DNA from 4 places in the Alcanivorax sp. VBW004 genome. Region 2 is predicted to be linked to each of the others. Evidence: predicted binding sites of a transcription regulator. Region 2 holds the regulator's gene; each other region holds the start of a gene.
What was found. Region 2 encodes FNR, which switches genes on or off when oxygen is low (the NO sensors DNR and NnrR bind a similar motif). Its sites were predicted from a motif close to TTGATNTANATCAA; they were not measured.
Positions count from the first base shown of each region.

Region 1 (4,070 bases), 2.0 Mb from region 2:
GGTCATCCAGAAACTGAAGTTGTTCAGGAACGGGAAGGCCACATCGCGGGTGCCGATCTGCAACGGAATCAGGTAGTTCATGATCCCGGTCACCAGCGGCATGGCCACGAAGAAGATCATGATCACGCCGTGGGCGGTAAAGATCTGGTCGTAGTGGTGCGGCGGCAGGTAGCCGGTGGAATCGCCAAAAGCCATGGCCTGATGCAGGCGCATCATGATGGCATCGGCAAAACCGCGCAGCAGCATCACCAGACCGAGAATGATGTACATGATGCCGATTTTCTTGTGGTCGATGGTGGTGAACCATTCGTTCCACAGGTAGCCCCACAGCTTGTAGCGGGTCAGGGCGGCGAGCAGTGCAATGCCGCCCAGCGCCACCACGGCAAAGGTGCCGAGGATGATCGGGTCATGGAAGGGAATCGCGTCCCAGGTGAGACGACCAAAGATCAGCTTGGTCAGGTCCAGGTTCTCAAACATGGGCGGCACCTACTGCGTTTGCGATCAGGAGAGAATTATTCATGGTGGCCTCCATGGGACTGATGGCCGGCATGATCTTGGTGATCCGCATGCTCAGCCTTGGCATCGCCATGGTGACCGGCGTGCTTGTCCATGCCGCCGTGGTACATCATGTCTTCCATACAGGTCTGGCCCGGCTCCACACAGCGGTTGAAAATGCCGTAGTAAAGCGTCGGATCCACCTGGCCGTAATAGCTCACCGGGTCGCCGATGCTCGGTTCTTCCAGTTGCAGGTACTCATCACGGCTGAGGTTGCCGTCGCTGGCTTTCACCTCCGCAACCCAGCTGGCGAAGTCCTCTTCGCTCAGCCCGTGGAAATCAAACTTCATCTGTGAATAACCGGCGCCACTGTAGTTGGCCGAAAAGCCCTTGTAGACGCCCGGCTCGTTGATCACCCCATGCAGCTTGGTCTCCATGCCCGCCATGGCATAGATCTGCCCGGCCATGGCCGGAATGAAGAAGGAATTCATCATGGTAGAGGCGGTGATCTTGAAGCGGATCGGGTGATTCACCGGCGCCGCCAGCTCATTGACGGTGGCAATGCCCTGCTCCGGGTAGATAAACAGCCACTTCCAGTCCAGCGCCACCACTTCCACGGTGAGCGGCTCCAGGCCCACCGGCACCGGGGTCTGCGCATCAATGCGGTCCAGCGGGCGGTACGGGTCCAGTTTGTGGGTACTCACCCAGGTCATGGCGCCCAGCGCGATGATGATCATCAGCGGAACAGACCAGATCACCAGTTCCAGCACGGTGGAATGGGTCCAGTCGGGCTTGTAGTTGGCCTCGGTGTTGCTTTCCCGGTAATGCCAGGCAAACCACAACGTCAGCACGATCACCGGCACAATGACCAGCAACATCAGTACGGTTGCCCAGACGAGCAAATCCCGCTGTTGCACGGCCACGTCACCAGAGGGGGACATCACGACTGCGTCACAGCCCGACAGCAAGGCAGCGACAAGCAACGTCAACGACGCTCCACGCAAGTATTTGAATAATTGCATTGGCGAATCTTCTGGTTGGCTTTTAGGTAGACAGGACTCTATCCAAGGGCATGAGTAGCCGGTATTGGACATTTTGTCCCATAGGCTTAAAGTCCTAACCATACTTGATGGACATCAAGGCACAAACAACAACTCTGGTGAAGAGCGCACAACATGTCGCAGACCTATCCGGCTTCCATGCCAAGCCAAAAAAGCCACGCCTCCGTGGCTCCCAACGAGATCGCCGTGGGCGTGGTCATCGGCCGTACCTCCGAGTATTTCGACTTCTTTGTATACGGCATCGCCTCCGTACTGATCTTTCCGCAGCTGTTTTTCCCCTTTACCGGCCAGCTGCAGGGCATGCTCTATTCTTTCATGCTGTTTGCCTTGGCTTTTGTGGCACGCCCCTTCGGCACCGCCCTGTTCATGTGGATCCAGCGCCAGTGGGGCCGCGGCATCAAGCTCACCGCCGCGCTGTTCCTGCTGGGCACCGCCACCGCGGGCATCGCCTTCCTCCCCGGCTATGAAAAACTGGGCGGCTACGCCATCGCCCTGCTCGCCCTGTTCCGGGTAATACAGGGCGTCGCATTCGGCGGCTCATGGGATGGCCTGCCTTCCCTGCTCGCCCTGAACGCCCCCAAGGAAAGCCGCAGCTGGTACACCATGATCGGCCAGCTGGGCGCACCACTGGGCTTTGTGATCGCCAGCGCCCTGTTCCTGTACCTCTATAACAGCCTGAGCGCCGCGGACTTCCTGGGCTGGGGCTGGCGTTACCCGTTCTTCGTGGCGTTCGCCATCAACGTGGTCGCCCTGTTTGCGCGCCTGCGCCTGGTGCTGGGTGAGGAATACACCGAAGCCATGCAGGAAAGTGAACTGGAACCCATCCGCACCAGCGAGATGGTGCGCGAGGAAGGCCACAATATTTTCATCGGCTCCTTCGCCGCCCTGGCCAGCTATGCGCTGTTCCATGTGGTGACCATCTTCCCGCTCTCCTGGATCGCCTTCCAGGGCAGCCAGACCACCGCCGAAGTACTCACCGTACAGGTGCTGGGGGGCTTCGTGGGCATCATGGCCACCATCGGCTCCGGCTGGATCGCCGCCCGCATCGGCAAGCGCACCACCGTGGGCGCCCTGGCGGCCATGATTGGCGTCTTCAGCCTGCTCACGCCGCTGTTGATGGGCGGCACCCCGGTCATGCAGGACACCTTTATCCTGCTGGGCTTTGCCCTGCTCGGGGTATCTTACGGCCAGGCCTCCGGCACGGTGACCGCCAACTTCGCCCCGCGCTTCCGCTACACCGGCGCCGCCCTCACCTCCGACTTCGCCTGGCTGTTCGGCGCCGCCTTCGCCCCCCTGGTAGCCCTGGGCCTGTCCGCCAAGTTCGGACTCATGTCGGTGACCGTGTACCTGCTGTCCGGCGTGATCTGCACCCTGCTGGCGCTGGCGGTGAACCAATCGCTGGAGGATCAGGGCGAGGACTAAGCTGCAAGCTACAAGCCTCAAGCTGCAACGCGGTTTGAGGCCACAGCGGACTGAGACACAGAGGCCGCGCCCAGACATTGGGCGCGGCCTCATTATTTCTGAAACCCTATTCGTAGGAGCGTCGCTGGGCGGCGCGATCACCAGCCTATGAAGCGAGTGACGAGTTTCGAGTTACGAAGACCAGGCTTCTGGATGGTTCAAGGTTGTGCCTTTCGAGCCTCGCTTCTCGTAACTCGCAACTATTTTGATCGCGCCGCCAGCGACGCTCCTACGGAAGACAAAAACAAAAGGCCGCGCCCAGACTCTGGACGCGGCCTTTATGTATCAGACCCGACAAACCCGGGCCCGTGTTGTAGCTTGCAGCTTGAAGCTTGTAGCTCTTAACTCAGAGAGCCCAACGCCGCCTTGGTAAACGGCGCAATCTCTTCTTCCTTGCCTTCGCGCATTTTCACCAGCCAGTTCGGGTCCTGCAGCAGGGCACGGCCCACGGCGATCATGTCGAACTCGTCGTTGTCCATGCGGCGCTCCAGTTCGTCCAGCCCTGCCGGGTTGGCGGTGCCTCCCATGCCGTCCGGGCTGTTGAGGAAGTCCCCGTCCAGGCCCACACTGCCCACGGAAATCACCGGCTTGCCGGTAATTTTCTTGGTCCAGCCCGCCAGGTTCAGGTCGGAGCCTTCAAATTCCGGCAGCCAGAAACGGCGAGTGGAGGCATGGAACACATCCACACCCGCGTCCACGAAGGGCATCAGGAAACGTTCCAGTTCTTCCGGATTCTGCGCCAGCTTCGCGTCGTAATCCTGCTGCTTCCACTGCGAGAAGCGCAGCACGATGGCAAAGTCTTCACCTACCGCTTCGCGCACCGCCTTGACGATTTCAATGCCGATACGGGCACGGTTCTCGATGGAACCACCGTATTCGTCATCACGCTGGTTGGTGCCTTCCCAGAAGAACTGATCGAGCAGGTAACCGTGGGCACCGTGAATCTCCACGCCATCAAAACCCACGGCTTTGGCGGCCTTGGCGGACTCGGCAAAGGCACGCACCACATCCTGGATATCTTCCTTGGTCATGGCATGGCCATTTTCCTTGCCC
Region 1 covers NZ_WNHC01000001.1:1,114,745-1,118,814, reverse strand. The annotation lists gene cyoB (cytochrome o ubiquinol oxidase subunit I) at 1-477, opposite strand, end outside; gene cyoA (ubiquinol oxidase subunit II) at 513-1,517, opposite strand; gene F1529_RS04985 (MFS transporter) at 1,671-2,978, shown strand; gene F1529_RS04980 (NADH:flavin oxidoreductase) at 3,359-4,070, opposite strand, start outside.
Region 1: a site for FNR is predicted at 1,622-1,635, ahead of cyoA (ubiquinol oxidase subunit II). Genes of this name have one in related genera too.

Region 2 (4,070 bases):
TTGTTGCTCAGCGCGTACCTGCTCGGTCGCGGTGGACTGCTTCAGCGCGTGGAGAAAATTGGCCAGCGACTGTGGCGGCATCTGCAACCGGTTACCCGCAAGTTGATGCCCATCGATCACCCGGCAAAAGCCCTGGGGCTGGGGGCGCTGTGGGGATTTCTGCCCTGCGGGCTGATCTATACCGCCTTGGCACTGGCGGCCACTGCAGGCTCGGCCCTGGCGGGGGCACTGGTTATGCTCTGTTTCGGTGTCATTACCGTTGTGCCAGTCGCCACCACCGGCGTGTTGGCGTCTCAACTACAGCGTTTTCGCCGCGGCGCCTGGCCCGTTCTGGCCAGCGTCCTCACCCTGTGCCTGGCGCTGGTGTTCTTCTGGCAAGCCATGAGCATGATGCAGCATGGCCATGGCGCACACGCCATGCCCTCTCATTCTGCCGCCGAGCATGACGTACAAAGGCACAATAGGCATCAGCATCACGCCCACCCTTGATCTGGATCAAATAGCGCCGCGCCGGCAGGAGGATAATCGGCCTCACACTGATGTGCGGCCGCAGGAGGCGTCCATGATTCGCTGGAATACATCACTCATTCGACAGTACGGCGGCCCCGGCCCACGCTACACATCGTATCCGCCGGCCACCAGTTTTCACGCAGACATCAGTGAAGAGGACTTCTGGCTGGCACTGGATGAAGGCAATGTGGCTCGCCGGCCGTTGTCGCTATACATGCACATCCCTTTCTGTGACAGCGTCTGCTATTACTGTGCATGCAATCGCATTGTCACCGCCAACAAGGCGCGAGGGACGGAGTATCTGCAACTGCTGAAACGCGAAATCAAACGCAAGGCCACGCGAGTCGACAAGCGACGGCCGGTAACGCAGATGCACTGGGGCGGCGGCACACCCACCTTTCTCGATGACGGGCAGCTCACCGAGCTGGTATACGACCTGGCCCGCCACTTCAATCTGCGCGATGACGAACGCAGTGACTATGCCATCGAGATCGATCCGCGCACCGTGGATCAATCCCGGCTGGGATTGCTGCGCGGGCTCGGTTTTAATCGCGTCAGCCTGGGTGTGCAGGATCTGGATCCGCGTGTGCAGAAAGCGGTAAATCGTGTCCAGCCCTATGAGCTGATCCGCGATACCATGGCATGGAGCCGTGACTTTGGTTTTCGCTCTATCAATACCGATCTGATTTACGGCCTGCCCTGGCAATCGGAATCGAGTCTGGCGCGCACGCTGGAGCGTCTGCTGCCACTTCGGCCAGACCGTATCTCTTTGTACAACTATGCCCACCTGCCTTCACGGTTCAAGGTTCAGCGTCAGATCCAGGAACAAGCCCTGCCCGGCCCGGAAGAGAAGCTCAGCATGCTCACCCGGGCCGGAAAAATGCTTCAGGAGCAAGGCTACCGCTATATCGGCATGGACCATTTTGCGCTGGAAAACGACAGCCTCTCCGTGGCACAGGAAAACGGACTGCTGCATCGCAATTTCCAGGGTTACACCCTCCACGGTGACGCCGATCTTTTGGGACTCGGCGTGAGTGCCATCAGCCAGCTCGGCAATCTGTATGCCCAGAACCACAAGACGCTGGACGACTGGGGCCGCGACTTGTCGCAGCGCCGTCTGCCGATTGAAAAAGGCTTCATTCTCAATCGCGACGACCAAATCCGGCGGGCGCTGATTATTCAGTTACTTTGTGACCTATCCGTGGACATGTCCGTATTCAGCGAAACCTGGGGAATCCATTTCCCGGATTATTTTGCGGATGCCCTGGCTGAATGGGTGACATTTGAAGCCCGGGGGCTGGTGGCAGTAGAAAAGGATCGGCTCCAGATCACCGACAGCGGCCGTCTGGTCAGTCGGGCTCTGGTGATGCCCTTTGACCGCTACACCCCACAACAGCAGCAAGCCCGGTTCAGCCGGATTATTTGACCTTTATTCTACTATTTTCACTCTATACTCTAAGAGTGACGCTTTACGCAGCGATCAACCGGAGTCTGACCGTGTCTCATCATGTTTCCTGCAACGACTGCAGCCTCAGCCCCATTTGCCTGCCCTTGGCAGTGGCCCCGGCACAACTGGATCAGCTGGATCGTATTATCCACCGAGGCCGCCCACTGAAACGCGGCGAGCACCTGTTTCGTGCCACAGACGGATTTGATTCTGTGTATGCCGTGCGCTCTGGCGCCCTGAAAACCTATGTGGTCAGCGATGAAGGAGAGGAACAGGTCACCGGGTTTTACCTGCCCGGCGAGGTGCTGGGCATGGATGGCATCAGTACCGCGCACCATGTTTCCAATGCCAAGGCGCTGGAGACCGCCACGGTGTGCGAGATTCCCTTCTCACAACTCGAAACGCTGTCCCAGCAGATCCCCTCTCTGCAGCATCATTTCTTCCGTTTGATGAGCAATGAAATTCGGGCGGATCGGGAGCTGCACATGCTGCTCGGCAAGAAAAGTGCGGATGACCGCGTGGCCTCCCTGTTGCTGTCACTGTCTGCAAGACATCAGCGCCGAGGACTGAGCGATCATCGTTTCCGTCTGCCCATGTCCCGCTACGATATCGCCAATTACCTCGGCATGGCCGTGGAAACGGTCAGCCGCATTTTTACCCGTTTCCAGCAACAGCAATGGCTTCGGGTAACCGGCCGCGATATTGAAATTCTTGATCGTGCCCGCCTGTGTGGCCAGAACCACGATCCCGCTTTGGAGTTCACACTGTGACAGCACCTGTCGTTGCGATTCTTGATCGTCATCTGAAAGCCGACCAGCCCGCCCTGAGCAAGGCGCAGCACATCGCAGCTGCGGCCGGGGCGCCGCTACAGATTATTATCAATGCGTATTCTTCCGCGATGGTGCGTGCCGTTGGCCTGGATACCGAACGCCAACAGGCGGCCCGGCAGCAGATCAGCAAAGCTTGGCACAAACGCGTCACCGCACTGCTGGGCGAAGACGCAGGAGAGATTTGTGTTCTTTGGGAAAAAGACAGCATGGATGGGTTGCGCAAGGCCATACTGGCGCTGACTCCGTCATTGGTGGTAGTGCATACCAGCGACGACAGTGCCCTGCGTCGCCACCTCTTTACCCCACGGGACTGGCAATTAATTCGCAAGGCGCCCTGCCCGGTGCTTTGCGTGCATAGCCGGGAGTGGAATGCTCCCCCTCGCATTCTTGCCGCGCTGGACCCGGGCACCGGGGAAGCCTCCGATGACCGGCTCTCTGTGCGGGTGCTGGAAGGCGCACGCCAGCAAGCCGCTCTGCTTGGCGCTGAGCTCACCGCATGCCACGTGCTCGATGAAATGGATGAAGGCCTGATTATGGTGGCGGGCGAAGCCATTCCGGACTACACCGGCAGCATGGAGAAAGTCCGCGCCTACCATCGGGATAATTTCTTTCAGTTCGGGGCCGCCCAGGGGCTGGACCAGAACCAGCTGGTGACACTGAATGGGCCCATTGCCCATAGCTTGTCCAGCTACTGCGACAAGGAAGAGGTGGATCTACTGGTGCTGGGGACCGTCCACCGCAACCTGCCGGAACGGTTACTACTCGGCTCCACTGCGGAATCCGTGATTACTCGCGCCAATGCCGATGTGCTGGTGATCAAGCCTGACGATTTCCAATCGCCCTGGCATGACAATGACGATGACCAATGACGCTCACACTAGAGAGGCTCCATGATGTCAGATAAAAAGGACTTTACCGCCCGCGCCCGTCAGCAACTTGAAGATTGGGACTATCAACTCGATCGCCTGTCGGCACGGCTGAATGATTTGCGTGATGAATGGCGCGATGAGGCCCGGGAAAAACTCAACGAAATGAAAGGCCGGCGCAGCGAGTTCGAGGAAAAACTGGAGCGGCTGGAATCCCATGGCGATGACGCCTGGGATGACATCAAGGCCGGGCTTGAAATCGCCTGGGATGGCCTGAAAACCGGTTTCCTTGCGGCCAAGAGTGAATTCGAGGACAACAAGAAACACTGAGCACATGAAAACGATGGCGCCGGCGCTCTGCCAGCGTCATCGCTCAGGCCGGTCAGGCGCCCTGCTCTGCCCGGCGAAACACCGGTT
Region 2 covers NZ_WNHC01000001.1:3,098,593-3,102,662, reverse strand. The annotation lists gene F1529_RS14115 (sulfite exporter TauE/SafE family protein) at 1-489, shown strand, start outside; gene hemN (oxygen-independent coproporphyrinogen III oxidase) at 563-1,936, shown strand; gene fnr (fumarate/nitrate reduction transcriptional regulator Fnr) at 1,972-2,727, shown strand; gene F1529_RS14100 (universal stress protein) at 2,724-3,656, shown strand; gene F1529_RS14095 (hypothetical protein) at 3,678-3,983, shown strand; gene yaaA (peroxide stress protein YaaA) at 4,036-4,070, opposite strand, start outside.

Region 3 (4,070 bases), 1.9 Mb from region 2:
TGAGCGAATACATGCAAAAAGACAAGGCAAGCTCCTGGAGCCTGGAGCAATTTCAGGTCCCGGAAAAGGAAGGCGAGAGCCGCTTTCACGATTTCGACCTGCACCTGGACCTGATGCACGGTATCGCTGATTCCGGTTTTCAGTACTGCACTCCCATTCAGGCTGAAGTACTGACCCACACCCTTGCTGGCGCCGACGCCATCGGCCGGGCCCAGACCGGCACCGGGAAAACCGCCGCCTTTCTGATCACCGTGATCAACGACCTGCTCAAGCACCCTATCGACGTGCAACGCTTTGCCGGTGAACCCCGAGCCCTGATCGTGGCCCCCACCCGGGAACTGGCCATGCAGATTGAAAAAGACGCCAAGGTTCTGGCCAAGCACACCGACCTGCAGGTAATGAGCGTGGTCGGCGGCATGAACTTCAATCGTCAGCAAGAACGCCTGCAAAACAAGCTGATTGATATTCTGGTCGCGACCCCCGGGCGGTTGCTCGACTTCGCCAAACGCCGCGACCTGTGGCTCGACCGGGTAGAATTCCTGGTGCTGGACGAAGCCGACCGCATGCTGGACATGGGCTTTATCCCCGATGTGAAACGCATTGTCGGCATGACCCCGAAAAGCCAGTACCGCCAGACCCAACTTTTCTCGGCCACCTTCAACGACGATGTGATGAACCTGTCCCGTCGCTGGACCCAGGACGCGGAAGTAGTGGAGATCGAGCCCACCCAGGTCACCACCGATACCGTGGAACAGAAGGTCTACATCACCAATACCGACGACAAGTTCAAATTGCTCTATAACCTGATCACCGGCATGAACATGGACAAGGTCATCGTGTTTGCCAACCGCCGGGATATTACCCGCCGGGTCAGCGACCGGCTGCACAAGAAAGGGCTGAAAGTCTCCCTGATTTCCGGCGACGTGCCGCAGACCCAGCGCAGCAAAACTCTGGAACGCTTCCGTGCCGGTGATCTGCAGGTACTGATCGCCACCGACGTGGCAGGCCGGGGCATCCACATCGACGGCGTCTCCCATGTGGTGAATTACAATCTGCCGGAAGACCCGGAAGATTACGTACACCGCATCGGCCGCACCGGCCGCGCCGGCGCCAGCGGCATGTCAATCAGCTTCGCCTGTGAAGACGATGCCTTCCTGCTGCCGGAACTGGAAAACGCCATTGGCATGAAGCTGGAATGCGAATACCCACCCGCCGATCTGCTGGCCGAGAAAGAAACGGCTGCCCCAGTGAAAGCGCCGGGCCACGACACCACGCAAAACGCAGAAAAGAAGGACTGACCATGGCAACGCGAATCAGCCCTACGGACGGAAAAACCCTGTTTGATCAGGGTGATACTCTGTTTGTCGATATCCGCGACCCTGCCAGCTTTGCCGCCGGACACCTGCAAGGTGCCGTGCATTTAAGTCAGGCCAACGTGGATCAGTTTCTGGCCAACACCGCACCTGATCATGCCCTGGTGGTGTATTGCTACCACGGCAACAGTAGTCAAAGCGCATCAGACTGGCTCGCAGAGCAAGGGTTCAGCAATGTCGTCAGCCTGGATGGCGGCTACGAGGTGTTTCGCCAGCAATTCCCGGAATGCCTGGAAGAAATGGCTTAAGCCTCGCGGGAAGCAACACGCAGCAGGCTACACGCCAGACCGGAAGGCACAGGGCGGAGATCACTCACCCCCGTGCCGCCCAAGTTCACTGGCTTCTTACTCTCTACAGCGTTCAGCATGTTGCGTGAAGCGCCCCTAAAAACGATAGCCCACGCCGACCATGTAGACCCAAGGGTCAATTTCCACATCGATTTTATCCACCCGAGCGTCGTTCACGTACAGCCGCGCTTCGGTATCGATATCGATATTCCAGACGCTAGCATTGAGCAGCCAGTTTTCATTGATGAGGAAATCCGCCCCCACTTCCCAGGCAAAGCCCACGGAATTGCTTAGCTTCACATCCACATCAGCGCCGCTCAGCAAAGGGCTCACTACTGCATCATCAATGCTGTCATCGAAAAACAGCGTGTAGTTCACCCCGGCTCCAAGATACCCGCGTACAGGGCCCAACTGGGGAGCATAAAACTGCGCCAGCAACGTCGGTGGCAAATGGCTGGTTTCGCCAATCACCACCCCGCTTCCCCCGGTATCCAGAATAATGTCATGGGTGAACGGCGTTGCCCCGACCAATTCAACACCGATGCTGTCTGTCACCATATAAGCGAACGTCAGCCCCAACTGGGTATCATCGTCCACATCGACCTCTAGCCCGCCAACCACTGGCAATGCCGAATCGAAAGCATCACTGCTCACATCAGGAGCAACCTTGATCCCCCCCATGCGTACGATGAAATCGCCGGATTGATGAGCCATGACAGGCCCGGCCAACAAGACGGTGGACAACATCAACACACTTTTTCCCTGTCCGCGCAGTTTCATACCCTTCCCCTTATTCATTCAAAAACCCGGAGTGAATCCCCTGATGGGTCAACACGGCACCATTGAACGCCACACTCGGATACCAAGCATTGCGCTGCATCAATAAAAAATCAGGCGTCCGCCAAATGCTGTCGCGGTTCAAACTTGATACCAGGCCTCGCAGGCCTGCCCCCACACTGACTACCAGACTGGATGTCCAGACATATTGGCGCCCCGCTCGATTCAGAATAGGCGCCCCTACCGGTGCAACCTTGTGCATACTGACCAAAACCGCATAAATTTTGACCAACGGTACAAAACATACCTCACGCCGATGCCGATCCACTCTGGTAGCAAACCGTACCCGGCATACACACCACCCACTGCGTCTGTAAGGTTTGCACTAGCGCCCCCGGCAGCAGTCTTCCCGGTTACATACAGCGTGGTGCGAATGCCGCAAGATAGCTTTCGGAGCCGTGTGCTCTACCGCGAAGCGGGGGTCTGCGTTCCATCGCCAGGCCCGGGATCTTCAATATCCAGAACCGAATAACAACGAGGTTGTATCACCATGTCCTCCAACACACTGGTCAGCGCCCTGCGCGATGCTCACAAGGCACATCTGAGCCAACAGCTTCAGGACCCGGAACACTGGCAGGGCCTCATGGCTCAAGCGAGCAACCTGCTCACTGACATTCCGCTCGGCAACCTGGTGGATCAAGACAGTCTTGTACAGGTCGTTGATCAGTGGCTGCAGGAAGCGCTCAGTGCCCGCGGATTGCAGGACGTCATCAACGACGTGAGCCTTGCCGTGTGGGACGCTGCTGAGCAGGATGACGCCACCATCGGTGAGCTGCTCCGCGAAGAACACTTCGAGGCCATTCTCGAACAGGTACTGAAGCTGCAAAGCCTGCGGGAAAAAGCTATTCACGCGGCCATGAACCATCCACTGGTCAGCGAAATGGTCAGTGAAATGCTCTATACCGGCATCAAGAATTTCCTGCTGGAAGAAAATGCGCTGGCGAAACTGCCCGGTGTTAGCAGCATGATGAAGATGGGCCGCAAGAGTGTGGTCGGCAAAGCCATGGGCGGCATGGAAGAATCCATTCGCACCTACCTGCAAAAGAATATTCGCGTCACCCTGAAAACCGGTGAGCAATGGCTGAACAAGCAATTAACCAACGAACGAATTCAGCAACTGGCCCGCGATGGCTACCACCGCGTCGCCCCGCTTAAACCGGCAAATTACATGAAGATGGTGCCCGACGGCGCCGTGACGGAAGTGGTGGCGCAAAGTTGCGCGATTACCGATGAAAGCGCCCGTCTGGCGTACACCCGCCGTCTGGTCAGCGTGGGTATCCAGGCAGCCGTGGCATCGCTGATGGAGAAATCACTGAAAAGCGTCCTCGAGGGCATGCAGATCAGTGAAGAACGGATCCGCGAGATCGCTACACCGGCACTGGCCCGGGGCGCCAGTGTTCTGGTTGAACAAGGCGTACTGGAACCCTTTATCGAGTGGGTGCTGGACGATTTCTATCAGTCTGAGGCGTGCAGGAACATAATTAATAATGAATAGTTAACAATTAATAACTGACCCCAACCAGGTCATCTGGTTTTAAAAAAAGAGGCCGCACCCAAACAGGGCGCGGCCTCT
Region 3 covers NZ_WNHC01000001.1:1,228,394-1,232,463, reverse strand. The annotation lists gene rhlB (ATP-dependent RNA helicase RhlB) at 12-1,298, shown strand; gene glpE (thiosulfate sulfurtransferase GlpE) at 1,301-1,621, shown strand; gene F1529_RS05555 (OmpW family protein) at 1,757-2,440, opposite strand; gene F1529_RS05550 (hypothetical protein) at 2,988-3,992, shown strand.
Region 3: a site for FNR is predicted at 2,530-2,543, ahead of F1529_RS05555 (OmpW family protein). Genes of this name have one in related genera too.

Region 4 (4,070 bases), 510 kb from region 2:
CATGAAGAAGGCGCCCCCGCGTCGCAGAATGGTACCGACAATGGGCAGGTTCAAATTGATGCCGGCGGCAATGTGCGGCGGCACCAGGCCATTGCGAAACATCACGAAGGACAGCAACAGGTAATCGATGTGGCTGCGGTGGCAGGGCACGTAGATAATTTCGTGATCGCCGGCCACCTTGGTCAGGTTGTCCATGTTGTACAGACGAATCCCGCCGTATAAACGGTTCCACACCCAGTTCAGCAACAGCTCCAGGAAGCGGATTACGGTGTGCGAATAATCCGCCGCAATTTCCATCACATAGCTGCGTGCTTTTGCCTCCAGCTTTTCTTCGCTGACATCCTGGCGCTTGGCTTCCGCACGGATGACATCACGCACGGGAATGGAATCCACCACAGTGTTGGTGAGGGTACGGCGGTGGGACAGATCAGGCCCGATGGCCGCTTCCTGCTGGCGGCGAAAATGTACCCGCAGAATGCGTGATGCCTTGCGTACTGCCTGGTCGTCTTTCTGACACTGGTCAACCAGGGTGCGCAGGGACATGGGGCGGCTGAACTGGACGTACAGCTGCCGGCCCTGGGTAAGAATAATGAAGAATTTTTTGATGAAGCCAGCGGGGGACCAGTTATCTGAAAACAGGATACGCCACATGGAGTTTTCTTTTTCCGGGCGACGGCCCCAGAACACGGAGACAGGCACAAGCTGTACATCGGCTTCCGGGTTGGCGCGCAGGGCCGCAACCAGCTTCTCCAACCGGGGAGGGGACACCGCCCGGCGCTGACGGCGGTTACCCAGTTGGCGGCGGTAAAGCTGAAAATAACTGTGATTGAGGTGTGTCTTTCCCAGCGTCAGGCCGCGCAGGGCTGAAGAGAGTCCCAGCTGGCGGGCGGTCTGGTCGGCCACGGCCGCATCGGCAGCAGAGCGGTCGCTGAGTACATAGACCACCGGGGTGTTGGCAGCAAGCTGCAGTTCCTTGGGATCAGAAGGGAGCGCATTGGCGCGGGTGCACAGGCGTAAAAATACGCGTATGAGGAAGAAACCTAGTCGATCCAGGCCAAGCCAAGGTGTCATAGTCGGATACAGTTAACGAATGTGAGCCAAGTGTATCGAAAGCCCTGAGTCCGGAACACCAGCGGATATTTCAATTTGTTTCAAAATTGCTGCGACTGGACGATAACGGGCGTATGGCAGGGGCCGGCGCTGATTCGACCTGCTATAATTGTGGGAATTATTCCCCGCCATGGACAGAGTGAAGGAGCCTCCGGTGTCGACACCGCAATCCGGTATTTTTGACCGCAGTTATGCCCATCATGTGTTTTTCGAGTTCAGTCTTGGCAGTGGCCACAAGACCGAGTCACTGCGCCAGGCTCTGCGTGATCTGGTTGCGCTGAAGAGTGAGAAGACCCCGGTTTTACTGGGTTTCGGGCCGGATCTCTGGGCGTGCTTTGATTCCCGCTTCAGTTTTCCCCCTTTTTCTTTGGAGGGGCACATTCCGGCCACCCAGGGGGATTTGTGGGTGTGGGTGCAGGCCCGGGAGGCGGGAGACCTGTTCGATACCACCATGCAGGTACGCCAAGCGGTGGGTGACCTGCTCGCCACCCAGCTTGAGCTAACCGCCTTTGTGTACCACGACATGCGCGATTTGACCGGTTTTGTGGATGGCATCGGCAACCCCACCGGGGAAAAGGCGGAACAGGCGGCCTTTATCGCTGAGCCGCACCCCGGTGCGGGCGGTAGTTGGGTGCTGACCCAGAAATGGATTCATGACCTGGGCAAGTTCAACCAGTTACCGGTCAGTGAGCAGGAGAATGTGTTTGGCCGGACCAAGGAAGACGCCGTGGAGTTCGATGATGAGCGCATGCCCGCGGATGCCCACGTAGGACGCGTCGATGTCGACCGGGACGGTGTGGCCCAGAAAATGTGGCGGCGGTCGGTCCCTTACGGTGATAGCGGCCAGCATGGCCTGTATTTCCTGGCATTTTGTTGCGAGCTGGACCGTTATGATTTTCTGCTGCGACGCATGTATGGCATTGCGGATGACTCAGTGAAAGACCGGTTGCTGGAATTTACCCGGCCGGTGATGGGCTCCTGGTGGTATGCCCCGTCCCAGGACTGGCTGGATGCGCTCTGATCCGGCCTGCATTGGGGTATTGCCATGAAGACCAGCAGCGTTTTCAGTATCCCTTGGTTGGCTTGTTTGCTGATGCTGTTGGCAGGATGTGAAACCGGTGGCACCCAGGTGGTGCAGTCCTATCCGGGGCAGTTTGGTGTGTTTTGCCCGCAATGGAGCGAGTGTCTCAACGCGGCGCAACGGGCCTGTGGAGGCGTGGGGTATACCATTGAGCGGGCGTCACCGGAGAAAGGGGAGCTTGAAGTCATCTGCCAGGATGGCAATCGCCGGCAGGAACCCTCGGCAAGCACACCGGAGCAGTTGCGCGAACGCTGCCTGCAATCGCCAGACTATCCCTGCTGAATCCCTGCTGAGCGCTACAAAGCGAAAGAGGATGGCGAGCAGGGTGCTTGGTGTCAGTCTTTCCCGTTCTGGGTGTCGTCGTCGCCGGAGTCCAGCCAGATAAACAGGGCAAAACACCCGGCGAAGACCAGAATGCCGGCAATCACGGCGATTCCTGCCAGAACCACGCTGTCCATATACATAAAAAATCCTCCCAGAGCCTGTCTCGGTAGCATGACAGGTTCAGGGAGGATAGTGATGATGCAGGTCAATATTTGCCACCGGAACCCGGTAGCAACACAGCCCTAGTCGCCGGTTTTCCAGCCGGTGAACATTTTCTTCACCAGGAAGGGCGTGAGCTTCAATGAGGCGCCGAGCCACTGGCCAACGCTGGACGGGAAAACGAACAGCAGGGCGTTCTTGATGCCGTTGTAGGTGGCTTCGTCAAACGGGTACCAGAAGATATTGCGTTTGGACGGCAGAATATCCCAGTTCACCACTTTCGCCTGCGTCATTTCTTCCAGCCCTTCCGGGCCATGGGTGCGGCCAATGCCGGATTCCTTCCAGCCACCCCAGGGGGTTTCGGACAGGCCGTGGCTGTAAAGATGATCGTTTACGGTGGTAACCCCGGATTGCAACCGGGCGGCAATGGCGCGCCCGCGCTTGTTGTCTTTGGTCCAGACTGAAGAGGTCAGCGCCAGATTGGAATCGTTGGCCTTGCGAATGGCTTCTTCTTCATTGGCCACACGTTGTACTGCGATCAACGGCCCGAAGGTTTCATCGCACATGGTGAGCATGTCGTCGGTGACCTGGGTGAGCAGGGTGGCGGGGAAGAAGAAGCCGTTTTCCACATTGCCCACCGGGCGTGACTGGGCTTCGATGCGGGCGCCTTTGGCTAACGCATCTTCCACGTGCTGCTGCACGGTGCGCAGCTGACCGGCCGTGGTCAGGCTGCCGATATCCACATCGAAACCGCTGCAGCCGATGCCGTGGCGCAGTTGGCGAGTCTTCTTGGCCAACAGGTCCACGAATTGGTCGTACACCGCATCCACCACATAGACGCGTTCCACACCGCCACAGCTTTGCCCGGCATTCTGGTAGCCGCCCCAGGCGGCGCCGTTGGTGGCACGCTCCAGATCCGCGTCTTCCAGCACCAGCATGGGGTCATTGCCGCCCAGCTCCAGGGACACAGGTGTCAGCGTTTGCGCGGCCTGAGCCATCAACGTTTTGCCCGCAGGTACCGAGCCGGTGAAGAACAGCTTGTCGATGCCGTTATCGAAAAAGCCGGTGGCCACTTTAGAGCCAGAGCCGACAATGTGCTGGAACAGGCCTTCAGGAAGTTCGCCGGCCGCGACGATTTGTTCGATGGCGCGGCCCACTGCCGGGGTGGCGGCGGCCACTTTCAGCATCACGCCATTGCCGGCCATCAGGGCCATGACGATTTCGCCGAAGGGAATCGACAAGGGGTAGTTCCAGGGGCTGATGATGCCCACCACGCCCAGTGGCACGCGCAGCATGTGGGTGCGCTTGTTGAAGAACAGGATGCTGCCAGCAGGGCGGTTACGCTCTTTCAGGTAATGCTCGGCGTTTTTCGCATACCACTTGCAGGCCAGGGCAC
Region 4 covers NZ_WNHC01000001.1:2,586,153-2,590,222, forward strand. The annotation lists gene plsB (glycerol-3-phosphate 1-O-acyltransferase PlsB) at 1-1,071, opposite strand, end outside; gene F1529_RS11730 (Dyp-type peroxidase) at 1,265-2,131, shown strand; gene F1529_RS11735 (hypothetical protein) at 2,156-2,473, shown strand; gene ccoM (cytochrome c oxidase subunit CcoM) at 2,527-2,655, opposite strand; gene F1529_RS11740 (aldehyde dehydrogenase family protein) at 2,758-4,070, opposite strand, start outside.
Region 4: a site for FNR is predicted at 2,711-2,724, ahead of ccoM (cytochrome c oxidase subunit CcoM). Genes of this name have one in related genera too.